Regions from separate parts of the Kosakonia sacchari SP1 genome, predicted to be linked through region 1. Evidence: predicted binding sites of a transcription regulator. Region 1 holds the regulator's gene; the other holds the start of a gene.
What was found. The regulator LexA, encoded in region 1, represses DNA repair genes until DNA is damaged. The targets are predictions, from matches to a motif close to TNCTGTATGTACATACAGNA.
Positions count from the first base shown of each region.

Region 1 (5,292 bases):
ATCAGCTCAAGATAACAGCTTAACTGCTCGGTCAGTTGCTCGCGCGTCAGTGAACGCTGGCGGGAGGCCAGCAGCGCGGTACAACACAGGTTCATGGCGTTAGCCGCACCGGCGTTGTTGATGCGCACCATCAGGTCAGCGGCAATGGTGTTCACCGTTGGCGTTAACCACGCCGGGCGGATGGATTCAATCGGATCGATGGCTTCGCGCCACTCCGGAACATGATGATTCAGGTAGTTCATCAGCGGGATCGGTTCGCCGAAGTTCACATAACCCTGACCGAGGTTACGCAGCTTGCTTAAGCCACGCACCATCTGCAACAAGCTCTCTTTCTCTTTCGTCGCGCCACGCAGCTCTTTGGCGTAAGTACCCACTTCCATCACGTGTTCATACCCGATGTAAATCGGTACCAGCGTGATGGGGCGCGTACCGCCGCGTAGCATCGCCTGGATGGTCATCGACAGCGTACCGGTTTTCGGATCCAGCAAACGCCCGGTGCGCGAACGTCCACCCTCAACGAAGTACTCCACCGAATAACCGCGGCTGAACAGCTCACCCAGATATTCACGGAACACGGTGGAATAAAGCTTGTTGCCTTTAAATGTCCGGCGAATAAAGAAAGCGCCCAGCCGGCGGAAAATCGGCCCGGCAGGCCAGAAATTCAGGTTGATACCAGCAGCGATATGCGGCGGCACCAGCCCCTGGTGATAGAGCACATAGGAGAGTAACAGGTAGTCCATATGGCTGCGATGGCAGGGCACATAGACAATTTCGTGGCCGTCGTGCGCCAGCTGACGTACGCGCTCGGCATTATGCACGTTAATGCCCTGGTAGAGACGGTTCCAGGTAAAACCCAGAATGCGGTCAGTCAGGCGGATCATCTCGTAGGAGAAGTTCGCGGCAATCTCTTCCATCAGCGCGATGGCGTTTTGCTGCGCCTTATCATGGGAGATCTTTTTGCTGCGCGCTTCATCTTCAACGGCGCGGGCAATCGCCTTTGAAGAGAGCAATTTGTTAAATAAATCCTGACGCGCCGGCAGGCGCGGGCCTACTGCGGCCAGACGCTGGCGGGCAAAGTGCATACGCGCCACGCGCGCCAGTTTCTGCGCGATAATTTTATCGGTGCCGTGCTCGGTCGCCATACGGCGCAGCGAAACCGGTGGTGAGAAACGCACAAAGCTGTCGCGGCCAAGCCAGGAAACAGCAAAAAATTTCTGGATGCCGTTCAGCATGCGCAGCGGCGGGTTAATTTCGCCTTTTTCGCGCCCGGGCGAACGGCCAAACATCACCGATACTGGCACCATTTGCACATCCAAATCGGGATGGCTGCGGTGTAAATCCAGGTAGTCGTGGAACAGCTTGATCGACTCTTCTTTCGGCGCGTAATAGGTGAACACGCGCGGGCCGCCGTGGATAAACACGAAACGCGGCAGCAACGCGCCGTCGATTTCCAGCGGTTCCAGGGGATCGGGCAGCTCATGCGCCAGACATTGCGCGCGTAAAGTCAGTAAGTCAGCCTTTGAGTTATAAGGCAGCACGTACATGATGGGGCGTGATGTATCGAGACCCAGTTCCTGTGCAGGTTCTGCGGGGATCGATTTACTTTTTACCAGCACGCTTAATGGTAAATTCAGTAATTTGTAGTAAATTCGTGGCCAGCCGGACATAAAGGATGTAAAGCCTCTGGTTAATAGTGCCATTGCGCCGCAAGAATATCAGAAAGCGCACATAATTTCTGTTGTACCGCTGCGCGCTTGCTGAGACATTGACGCCAATTTAATAAAAAGGTTCTTTTAAATGGCTAATAATACTACCGGTTTCACCCGGATCATTAAAGCCGCTGGATATTCCTGGAAAGGCGTTCGCGCCGCCTGGATTAATGAAGCGGCATTTCGTCAGGAATCCGTTGCGGTTATCCTGGCAATTATAATCGCTTGCTGGCTCGATATTGACACCATGACGCGCGTACTGCTGATTGGTTCTGTGACGCTGGTAATGATTGTCGAAATTCTGAACAGTGCCATCGAAGCCGTAGTAGACCGTATTGGTTCGGAATTCCATGAACTTTCCGGGCGGGCGAAGGATATGGGGTCGGCGGCGGTGCTGATGTCCATCCTGCTGGCAATGTTTACCTGGATCGCATTACTCTGGTCACATTTTGGATAACGCTTCCAGAATTCGATAACGCCATGGTTTTTTGCTTAAATTTGGTTCCAAAATCGCCTTTAGCTGTATATACTCACAGCATAACTGTATATACACCCAGGGGGCGGGATGAAAGCATTAACGGCCAGGCAGCAAGAGGTGTTCGATCTTATTCGCGATCGCATCACTCAAACCGGTATGCCACCAACGCGTGCGGAAATCGCACAGCAATTGGGGTTCCGTTCCCCAAATGCGGCGGAAGAACACCTCAAAGCGCTGGCGCGCAAAGGGGTTATCGAAATCGTATCTGGCGCATCACGCGGTCTTCGCCTGTTGCTTGAAGAAGAAGAGGACGATATTGGTTTGCCGCTGATTGGTCGCGTCGCTGCGGGTGAGCCGCTGCTGGCGCAGCAGCATATCGAAGGCCATTACCAGGTCGATCCGAGCCTCTTTAAACCTCACGCAGATTTCCTTCTGCGCGTTAGCGGCATGTCGATGCGTGACATTGGCATTATGGATGGCGATCTGCTGGCGGTGCACAAAACGCAGGATGTACGTAACGGCCAGGTTGTTGTTGCGCGTATTGAAGACGAAGTGACGGTCAAACGTCTGAAAAAACAGGGTAACACGGTCGAACTGTTGCCTGAAAACAGCGAGTTTTCGCCGATCGTCGTCGATCTGCGCGATCAAAACTTCACCATCGAAGGGTTAGCGGTCGGTGTCATTCGTAATGGCGCGTGGCTGTAACGCACATTCGCTCTGCTGCGGGGCTGATTCAGGTTCCGCAGCGATCTCTACTTTTCCCTCACTAATGTTCACATTCATACCATGCCTCTGCTAACCGCATCCGACAAAGCGCTCTGGCGGCTTGCGCTGCCGATGATCTTCTCGAATATCACCGTCCCGTTGCTGGGGCTGGTGGATACGGCGGTAGTGGGGCATCTGGACAGCCCGGTTTACCTGGGCGGCGTAGCGATTGGCGCAACGGCGACCAGTTTCCTCTTTATGCTGCTGCTTTTTTTGCGCATGAGCACCACCGGGCTAACAGCTCAGGCGTTCGGCGCGAAGAATGCGCCCGCGCTGGCGCGGGCGTTAGTCCAGCCTTTGCTGCTGGCGCTTGGAGCCGGTGTGTTAATTACTCTGCTGCGCACGCCACTTATCGATCTGGCGCTGCATATCACCGGCGGCAGCGAGGCGGTGCTGGAACAGGCTCGACGGTTCCTGGATATCCGCTGGTTGAGCGCACCCGCTTCGCTGGGCAATCTGGTATTGCTCGGTTGGTTGCTCGGCGTGCAGTATGCGCGCGCACCCGTGATATTGTTGGTGGTGGGGAACCTGCTCAATATCGTGCTCGATCTGTGGTTGGTCATGGGGCTGCATATGAATGTGCAAGGTGCAGCACTTGCCACGGTCATCGCGGAATATGCCACCTTCGCCATTGGCTTATGGATGGTGCGACACGTACTGGTGATGCGCGGCATTCCATTACTGACACTGAAAAATGCATGGCGCGGCGGCGTGCGGCGTTTGCTGGCGCTGAACCGCGATATCATGCTGCGTTCGCTGCTGCTGCAACTCTGCTTTGGTTCGATAACGGTGTTTGGCGCCCGACTCGGGGATGAGACGGTGGCGGCAAACGCGGTGCTGATGATGTTTTTGACCTTTACCGCCTATGCGCTGGATGGTTTCGCGTATGCGGTTGAAGCCCACTCCGGGCAGGCTTACGGTGCCAGAGACAGCAGCCAATTGATGCATATCTGGCGGGCTGCTTGCCGGCAGGCCGGTCTGGTAGCGCTGTTCTTTGCTGTTGTCTATGCACTGGCGGGTCAGCAAATTATCGCGTTGTTAACGTCGCTACCCGCGCTGCAACAGCTTGCCGGGCATTATCTGATTTGGCAGGTCATCTTACCGTTAGTGGGAGTGTGGTGTTATCTGCTGGACGGTATGTTTGTCGGTGCGACGCGCGCGGCCGAAATGCGTAACAGCATGGCGCTGGCGGCGGCAGGGTTTGCCGTTACGCTACTCACCGTGCCTGTCTTGGGTAATCACGGTTTGTGGCTGTCGCTCGCTGTGTTCCTTGCTCTGCGTGGGCTGACGCTGGCGCTGATATGGCGTCGCCACTGGCGTAACAACAGTTGGTTTGCTGCTACAGATTGTTGATCCCGCTTTATTTCTCGTCGTTGTGTACGATTTTTCTCGCCTCGTTTACGCTGCTTTTATCTTATTGGATGGTTAAAGATTCCGAATAAAATTCATAATGCCGAATCCCTGACTACAATAATCAGTACGTTCAGCACGGCGAGAACGTCATTTTAAACCGAACGATAAGGAGTCCATGATGAATAAAGACGAAGTCGGCGGTAACTGGAAACAGTTTAAAGGTACTGTAAAAGAGAAATGGGGCAAGCTCACCGATGACGATATGACGATCATTGAAGGTAAACGTGATCAGTTGGTGGGTAAAATCCAGGAACGTTACGGTTACGCGAAAGATCAGGCGGAAAAAGAAGTGACGGACTGGGAAACGCGTAATGATTACCGTTGGTAGCCAACACATCCCCTCAAATGTGTTAACCCTCTGAAAGGCTACCCTGCCCGAAGGTACAAGGATGTACCACCCCCCAGATTCCACATCTATGAGCTCGAACCGCATTCATTTGGCTTACAAGCTTCCAGATTTTGCGTTCTAATCGCATCCCTCTGTTTAAGCTTGCCTGACTTAGGGCTGTCGCAGTATGTGCTTGCTCGCCGTCGTTAAAAAGCGAAACCTGGCAAGTTGTGGCGTAGGTAATAAATAGCCGAAAAAAGACGAGAGACTATTATCGCGATTTTTTCTTTAGCGGGACGCTATGGTCATGCTGGCAATGATCGTGATGGCGGCAGGCTTCCACTTCCACACAAGCCGCACACAGACCATGGGCTTCAATGACATTATGGCGCAGGGCAAAACCCATTTTCGCCGCCAGCGCATGCATAATATCTTCCACGCCTTCGGCCTGTTCTTCTTTCACCGAACCACAGCGGTCACAAATGAACATCGCAGAAGTATGAGTCGGCTGATCAAAAAGATGACACAGCACATAGCTGTTCGTGGACTCAACCTTGTGGACAAATCCTTGCTCCAGCAGGAAATCAAGCGCGCGATAA
Region 1 covers NZ_CP007215.2:4,551,992-4,557,283, reverse strand. Annotated here, with positions in the region: gene plsB (glycerol-3-phosphate 1-O-acyltransferase PlsB) at 1-1,667, opposite strand, end outside; gene C813_RS44500 (diacylglycerol kinase) at 1,798-2,166, shown strand; gene lexA (transcriptional repressor LexA) at 2,275-2,892, shown strand; gene dinF (MATE family efflux transporter DinF) at 2,974-4,305, shown strand; gene C813_RS44485 (CsbD family protein) at 4,484-4,693, shown strand; gene zur (zinc uptake transcriptional repressor Zur) at 4,965-5,292, opposite strand, start outside.

Region 2 (5,292 bases), 2.3 Mb from region 1:
AATTCGCCGCCGCCGCGAATATGCGCGATAGCGCAGACAAACCCTCGATCCAGCAAGCTTAACCGGCTGCTGCTAAAATCAGCATCCATACTGGCGCCGTAAGAACCATAACCATAAACCAGTAGCGGGTTTTCTCCTTTGCGGAAATGTTTATGGTTATAAACCAGCGACACTGGCACTTCGACGCCATCTCTGGCGTGGATCCACAAGTGCTCGCTGCGATAATCACTGGCATCAAACCCCGCCACCTCCATTTGTTTCAGAACACGACGTTCTCCGGTGTCCATATCCAGTTCAAACAACGTATCTGGCATGGTCATGGATGAATAGCCATAACGCAGGCGTGATGTTTCCGGTTCCGGATTGTAAGCAAGCCAGGTGACATAGGCGGGATCGTCAAACGCGATACCGATAACTTCCCGGGTTTTGCGGTTAATCTGGCGCAAACTGGTCAGGCCGCGCTGGCGTTCTTCCACAACCAGCCAATCAGTAAACAGCGTAAACCCTTCAAGCATCACCTGCTCGCGCGCCGGTATCAGTACTTCCCAGCGCCGTTCATCGCGCACTTTGGTGCGATACAGACCGAAGTTTTTACCATCCCGATTGGATCGCAGGTAAAAAGTGTGCTGGTAGTGATCAAGGCTATATTCGTGATCTTTGCGCCTTGGCAGAAAACGCAGCGGCTGGGCGTCCGGCAGTTCGGCATCAAGGAGGAGAACTTCACTGGTGGTCGCGCTGGCGAGATGAATAGTGATGTAGTGCTGGGAAGTGGTTTTGCTCAGGCCAACATAAAAGGTCTCGTCCTGCTCTTCATACACCAGTTCATCCTGTTGCGAAGGCGTCCCTACGGTGTGTCGCCAGACCTGGTACGGCAGTAATGTTGTGGCATGTTTGCGCACATAATAGAGCGTTTCTGAATCGTTAACCCAGACAAATTCCGGCGAGACATTATCCAGCATTTCCGGATACCAGTTGCCCGTCTCAAGATTGCGAAAACGCAGACCATACTGCCTGCGGGAAAGATAATCTTCAGCAATCGCCATAATAGTATTGTCGGGCGAGACTTCCATACCGCCAAGGGTGTAGAACTCACTGTGCGACGCACGCTGGTTGGCATCCAGTAACACCGACCACTCATCCCACTCGGAACTGAGAACCGACTGACGTTGATAAATCGCATACTCGCTTCCCGGCTCGTAGATGTGCCGGTAACGGTAGCCGTTTTTGATATAAGGCGCGGAGACTTCGCGCTGCGGTATTCGCGAGATAATTTCTGCCAGCACATCGTCCTGCAACGCCTGCTGGGAGGCCATCACTTCGCGCCCGTAATCATTTTCCTGATGGAGATAATCCAGAACATCTGACTGCGAGCGCGTATCGTCCCGCAGCCAGTAATAGTTGTCGATACGCGTATCACCATGCATCGTCATGGCGTGCGGGATTTTTTTTGCTTTCGGCGACATAGCACAATTCTTATTTGGTTTTACATACCTATAAGGGTGGCAAAACCCACGCGCGATGCAAGCGAAACGTAATGTAGATCATGAGCTAAGCGCTAATTTCTGCTTTTTGAGATCCGCCTCGATATCTTCACGCACGTCTTGCGGAATTTTTAACGCGTCGCCCAGCGCGTTCAAATAACTGCGTTCCATAAAGTGATCGATATCGATAACAGCGCAACTGAGGAAGTAAACTTCCAGCGCTTCTTCTTCGTTTTGCACTCCCTGTGCCAGACGCGCGGGGTCAAGCGGCTGGTCTATGGCATTCGCTACCAGTTGCTGTCCTTGCGCTTCCACGCCCGCTTCACGCAATTGCTGTTCTATCGCCGCGCGTTCTTTATCATCAATGTGTCCGTCGCTTTTAGCGGCGAAGACCAGCGCCAGGATCAGCCGCTCAGTGCGTACATCCAGAGGCGTATTTTGCTGACCAAATTGCGGCTCGCCTTGATGCGCATCCCGGATGCGATCCTTGTACTTATTCCACAATACGCTGCCCGCAACGGCACCTCCGCCCACCAGCAAAGCGCCAGTACCATATTTCGCGAGCAGTTTACGCGATGATTTACTGGCGACCAGCAGACCCGCCAGGCCACCTAATGCACCCGGAACCAACAAATTGTTGAGCCCCTGCCCACCTGATGACGGCGTCTGAGTATCACTTTTTTGACCAAGTAACGACTGCAGTTGATTTAACCAGCTCATAGAACCCTCGCTTACCATGACAGTTGTGCGCACAGAGTAAGCGAGGGGGATGTCAGGAAGTGTCTATATCTGAAAAGAATGGGAAAATGCGGTGTTACGATTGCGGCTGATACTCCGCGGTTCCGCCTTTACAATTGATAGTCACTCGATAGTGAATGTCAGTGCTTTTCCCGCGTACGGTTAACGGCACTACCCATTTATCATCCTTGCCAGTAATCTCCTTCGGATTGACCCAGGCGACCGGATCGGCCTGCCCCAGTTTCTTTTGATCGTCAGCCCAACGGACAATGCGATTCTGCAGATAATCCCGCTTAACACTGGCGGCGATGCCGTCTGCCTTGAGTCCCTCGCACGAGGGAAATTTCACCGATTTATCCGTGGCGGCATGCACCGCAATGCTGCCTGCCAGCAAAAGCAGACCGGCGAAAACTCCTGCTATTTTCATGCTTATCTCCTGGTTTTTATCCCTTCAAAGCATGGTACAAATTGCTGGCAGTGCAAGATCAGGCGACTTTCACGCGCTTCGCTGCAGTTTTGATATCCACAGTGTCAGCCGTTTCTGAATCAGAAGAGTCAACCGATGCAGTCGCGTCTTCAGCTTCAGCACCCGGTAACTTACCGGATTTCAGGATGCTGTTAAGCGCCTCTTTTTGCTCGGCAAGCCACAACGCCATCTGATCGCGCGCGTTGTCTTCCAGATCTACCGGCCCTGTTGCAAGCCAATCACCGAGCACTTCGGCCAGATCGAGCATCTTATCGTAAGCATCGGCTTCCTTTTTGCTGGCAAAAGACATTTTTTCCTCACCTTCACGAATGACTACGTATTTAACTTCTACCGCCATGATGCAGCCTCATTTAACTGTTTATTTATACAGTATAGTAGCGCGTTGAAAAAACCACCGCAAGTGATAAAAGACAGACGCAAACGTTTTCGTTTATACTGCGCGCAAATTTTTGCTAACGGTACGATGCTATGACTCTTTTAGGAACCGCGCTGCGCCCTGCAGCAACCCGCGTGATGTTATTAGGCTCTGGCGAATTGGGCAAGGAAGTTGCCATCGAATGTCAGCGTTTGGGTATTGAAGTGATCGCCGTGGATCGCTATCCCGATGCACCTGCGATGCATGTTGCGCATCGTTCGCATGTTATCAATATGCTTGATGGCGCGGCGTTAAAAGCGCTGGTTGAACAAGAAAAACCTCACTTTATCGTGCCGGAAATCGAAGCTATCGCCACCGATATGCTGATAGAGCTGGAAGCGAAGGGTCAGCATGTCGTCCCCTGCGCTCGCGCCACCCGGCTTACGATGAATCGTGAAGGTATCCGCCGCCTGGCGGCTGAAGAGTTACAGTTGCCGACCTCCAGCTACCGCTTTGCCGACAGTGAAGCTGCATTTCAGCAAGCCGTCGCGGAGATAGGCTTGCCCTGTATTGTAAAACCGGTGATGAGCTCCTCCGGTAAAGGCCAGAGCTTTATTAAAAGCGCCGATCAGTTAGCAAGCGCCTGGGAATATGCCCAGCAAGGTGGTCGTGCCGGTGCCGGGCGCGTCATTGTTGAAGGCGTGGTCAATTTTGATTTTGAAATCACGCTGCTGACCATCAGCGCCGTCGACGGCGTACATTTCTGCGCACCGGTCGGCCATCGCCAGGAAGATGGCGACTATCGCGAATCCTGGCAACCGCAACAAATGTCGCCCCTGGCGCTGGAGCGCGCGCAAGCTATTGCCAGCAAAGTGGTGCTGGCGCTTGGCGGTTACGGTCTGTTTGGCGTTGAGCTTTTTGTGTGCGGCGATGACGTTATCTTCAGCGAAGTTTCTCCGCGCCCGCACGATACCGGCATGGTGACTCTGATTTCACAGGATCTTTCCGAGTTTGCCCTGCATGTCCGCGCGTTTCTCGGCATGCCCATTGGGGCAATTCGCCAGTATGGTCCATCTGCTTCGGCCGTGATCCTGCCGCACTTGACCAGCCAGAATGTCACCTTTGATAACGTAAACAACGCCGTCGGTGCTGGCGTGCAGTTGCGTCTGTTTGGTAAGCCGGAAATCGCGGGTTCCCGCCGTATGGGCGTCGCGCTGGCCGTGGCAGACAACGTAGAAAAAGCGGTGGAATACGCGGTTGCGGCGGCCGCGGCGGTGAAGGTCAACGGGTAATCTGCTTCTCCCTGCAGGCGGCATTGATTGCTGCCTGGATGCGTAGACAACTCTCACAGAAGTACCTGCCAGCCCCTTGAGAACTAAATCCGGGGGCAATAAACGGAGTCGCATCTTTTGATGTCCGTAGCCCTGGACGAATCAAAACCATAAAAAAGCCCGGTCGGCGTTAGCTGACTGGGCTTTTTATCAGGCAGACTTCACTTCGGACCCGCCGAAAATTACTGTTTCGCGCCTTCTACTGCTTCGCGAGCCAGTTTAGTGATGCGATCGTAGTCGCCTGCTTCCAGCGCATCGGCCGGCACCAGCCAGGAACCACCGATACATAGCACGCTTTTCAGCGCCAGATAATCACGGTAGTTAGCCGGAGAAATGCCGCCAGTCGGGCAGAAACGTACCTGCGAGAACGGACCCGCAATCGCCTGCAGCGCTTTGGTGCCGCCATTGGCTTCCGCCGGGAAGAATTTAAACTCTTTCAGACCGTAGTCCATACCCAGCATCAGTTCAGAAACGGTGCTGATCCCCGGGATCAACGGGATAGTACCTTCAGTCGCGGCTTTCAGCAGCGGCTCGGTCAGGCCAGGGCTGATAGCAAATTGTGCACCAGCAGCGGTTACTTCTGCCAGTTGCTGCGGGTTCAGCACAGTACCAGCACCGATAATCGCGTCCGGCACTTCCTTCGCGATAGCGCGAATAGCGTCGATAGCGCAAGCCGTACGCAGAGTCACTTCCAGAACGCGAACACCACCTGCAACCAGCGCTTTCGCCATCGGTACGGCGTGCTCCAGTTTATTCACTACGATTACCGGCACTACCGGCCCCGTTTTCAGGATTGCTTCTGCACTCGTTTTCCAGTTTTTCATCAGTGTTTTTCTCTCGCCAGAACTAAAATCTTGTCGTCTTAAAAAGTGATACAGGTCGCGCCCTGTTCCGCGCCGG
Region 2 covers NZ_CP007215.2:1,969,127-1,974,418, reverse strand. Annotated here, with positions in the region: gene ptrB (oligopeptidase B) at 1-1,463, opposite strand, end outside; gene C813_RS32380 (tellurite resistance TerB family protein) at 1,542-2,201, opposite strand; gene yebF (protein YebF) at 2,296-2,646, opposite strand; gene C813_RS32370 (YebG family protein) at 2,705-3,043, opposite strand; gene purT (formate-dependent phosphoribosylglycinamide formyltransferase) at 3,175-4,353, shown strand; gene kdgA (bifunctional 4-hydroxy-2-oxoglutarate aldolase/2-dehydro-3-deoxy-phosphogluconate aldolase) at 4,575-5,216, opposite strand; gene edd (phosphogluconate dehydratase) at 5,255-5,292, opposite strand, start outside.
Region 2: the regulator LexA is predicted to act here: its motif matches at 3,059-3,078, upstream of C813_RS32370 (YebG family protein).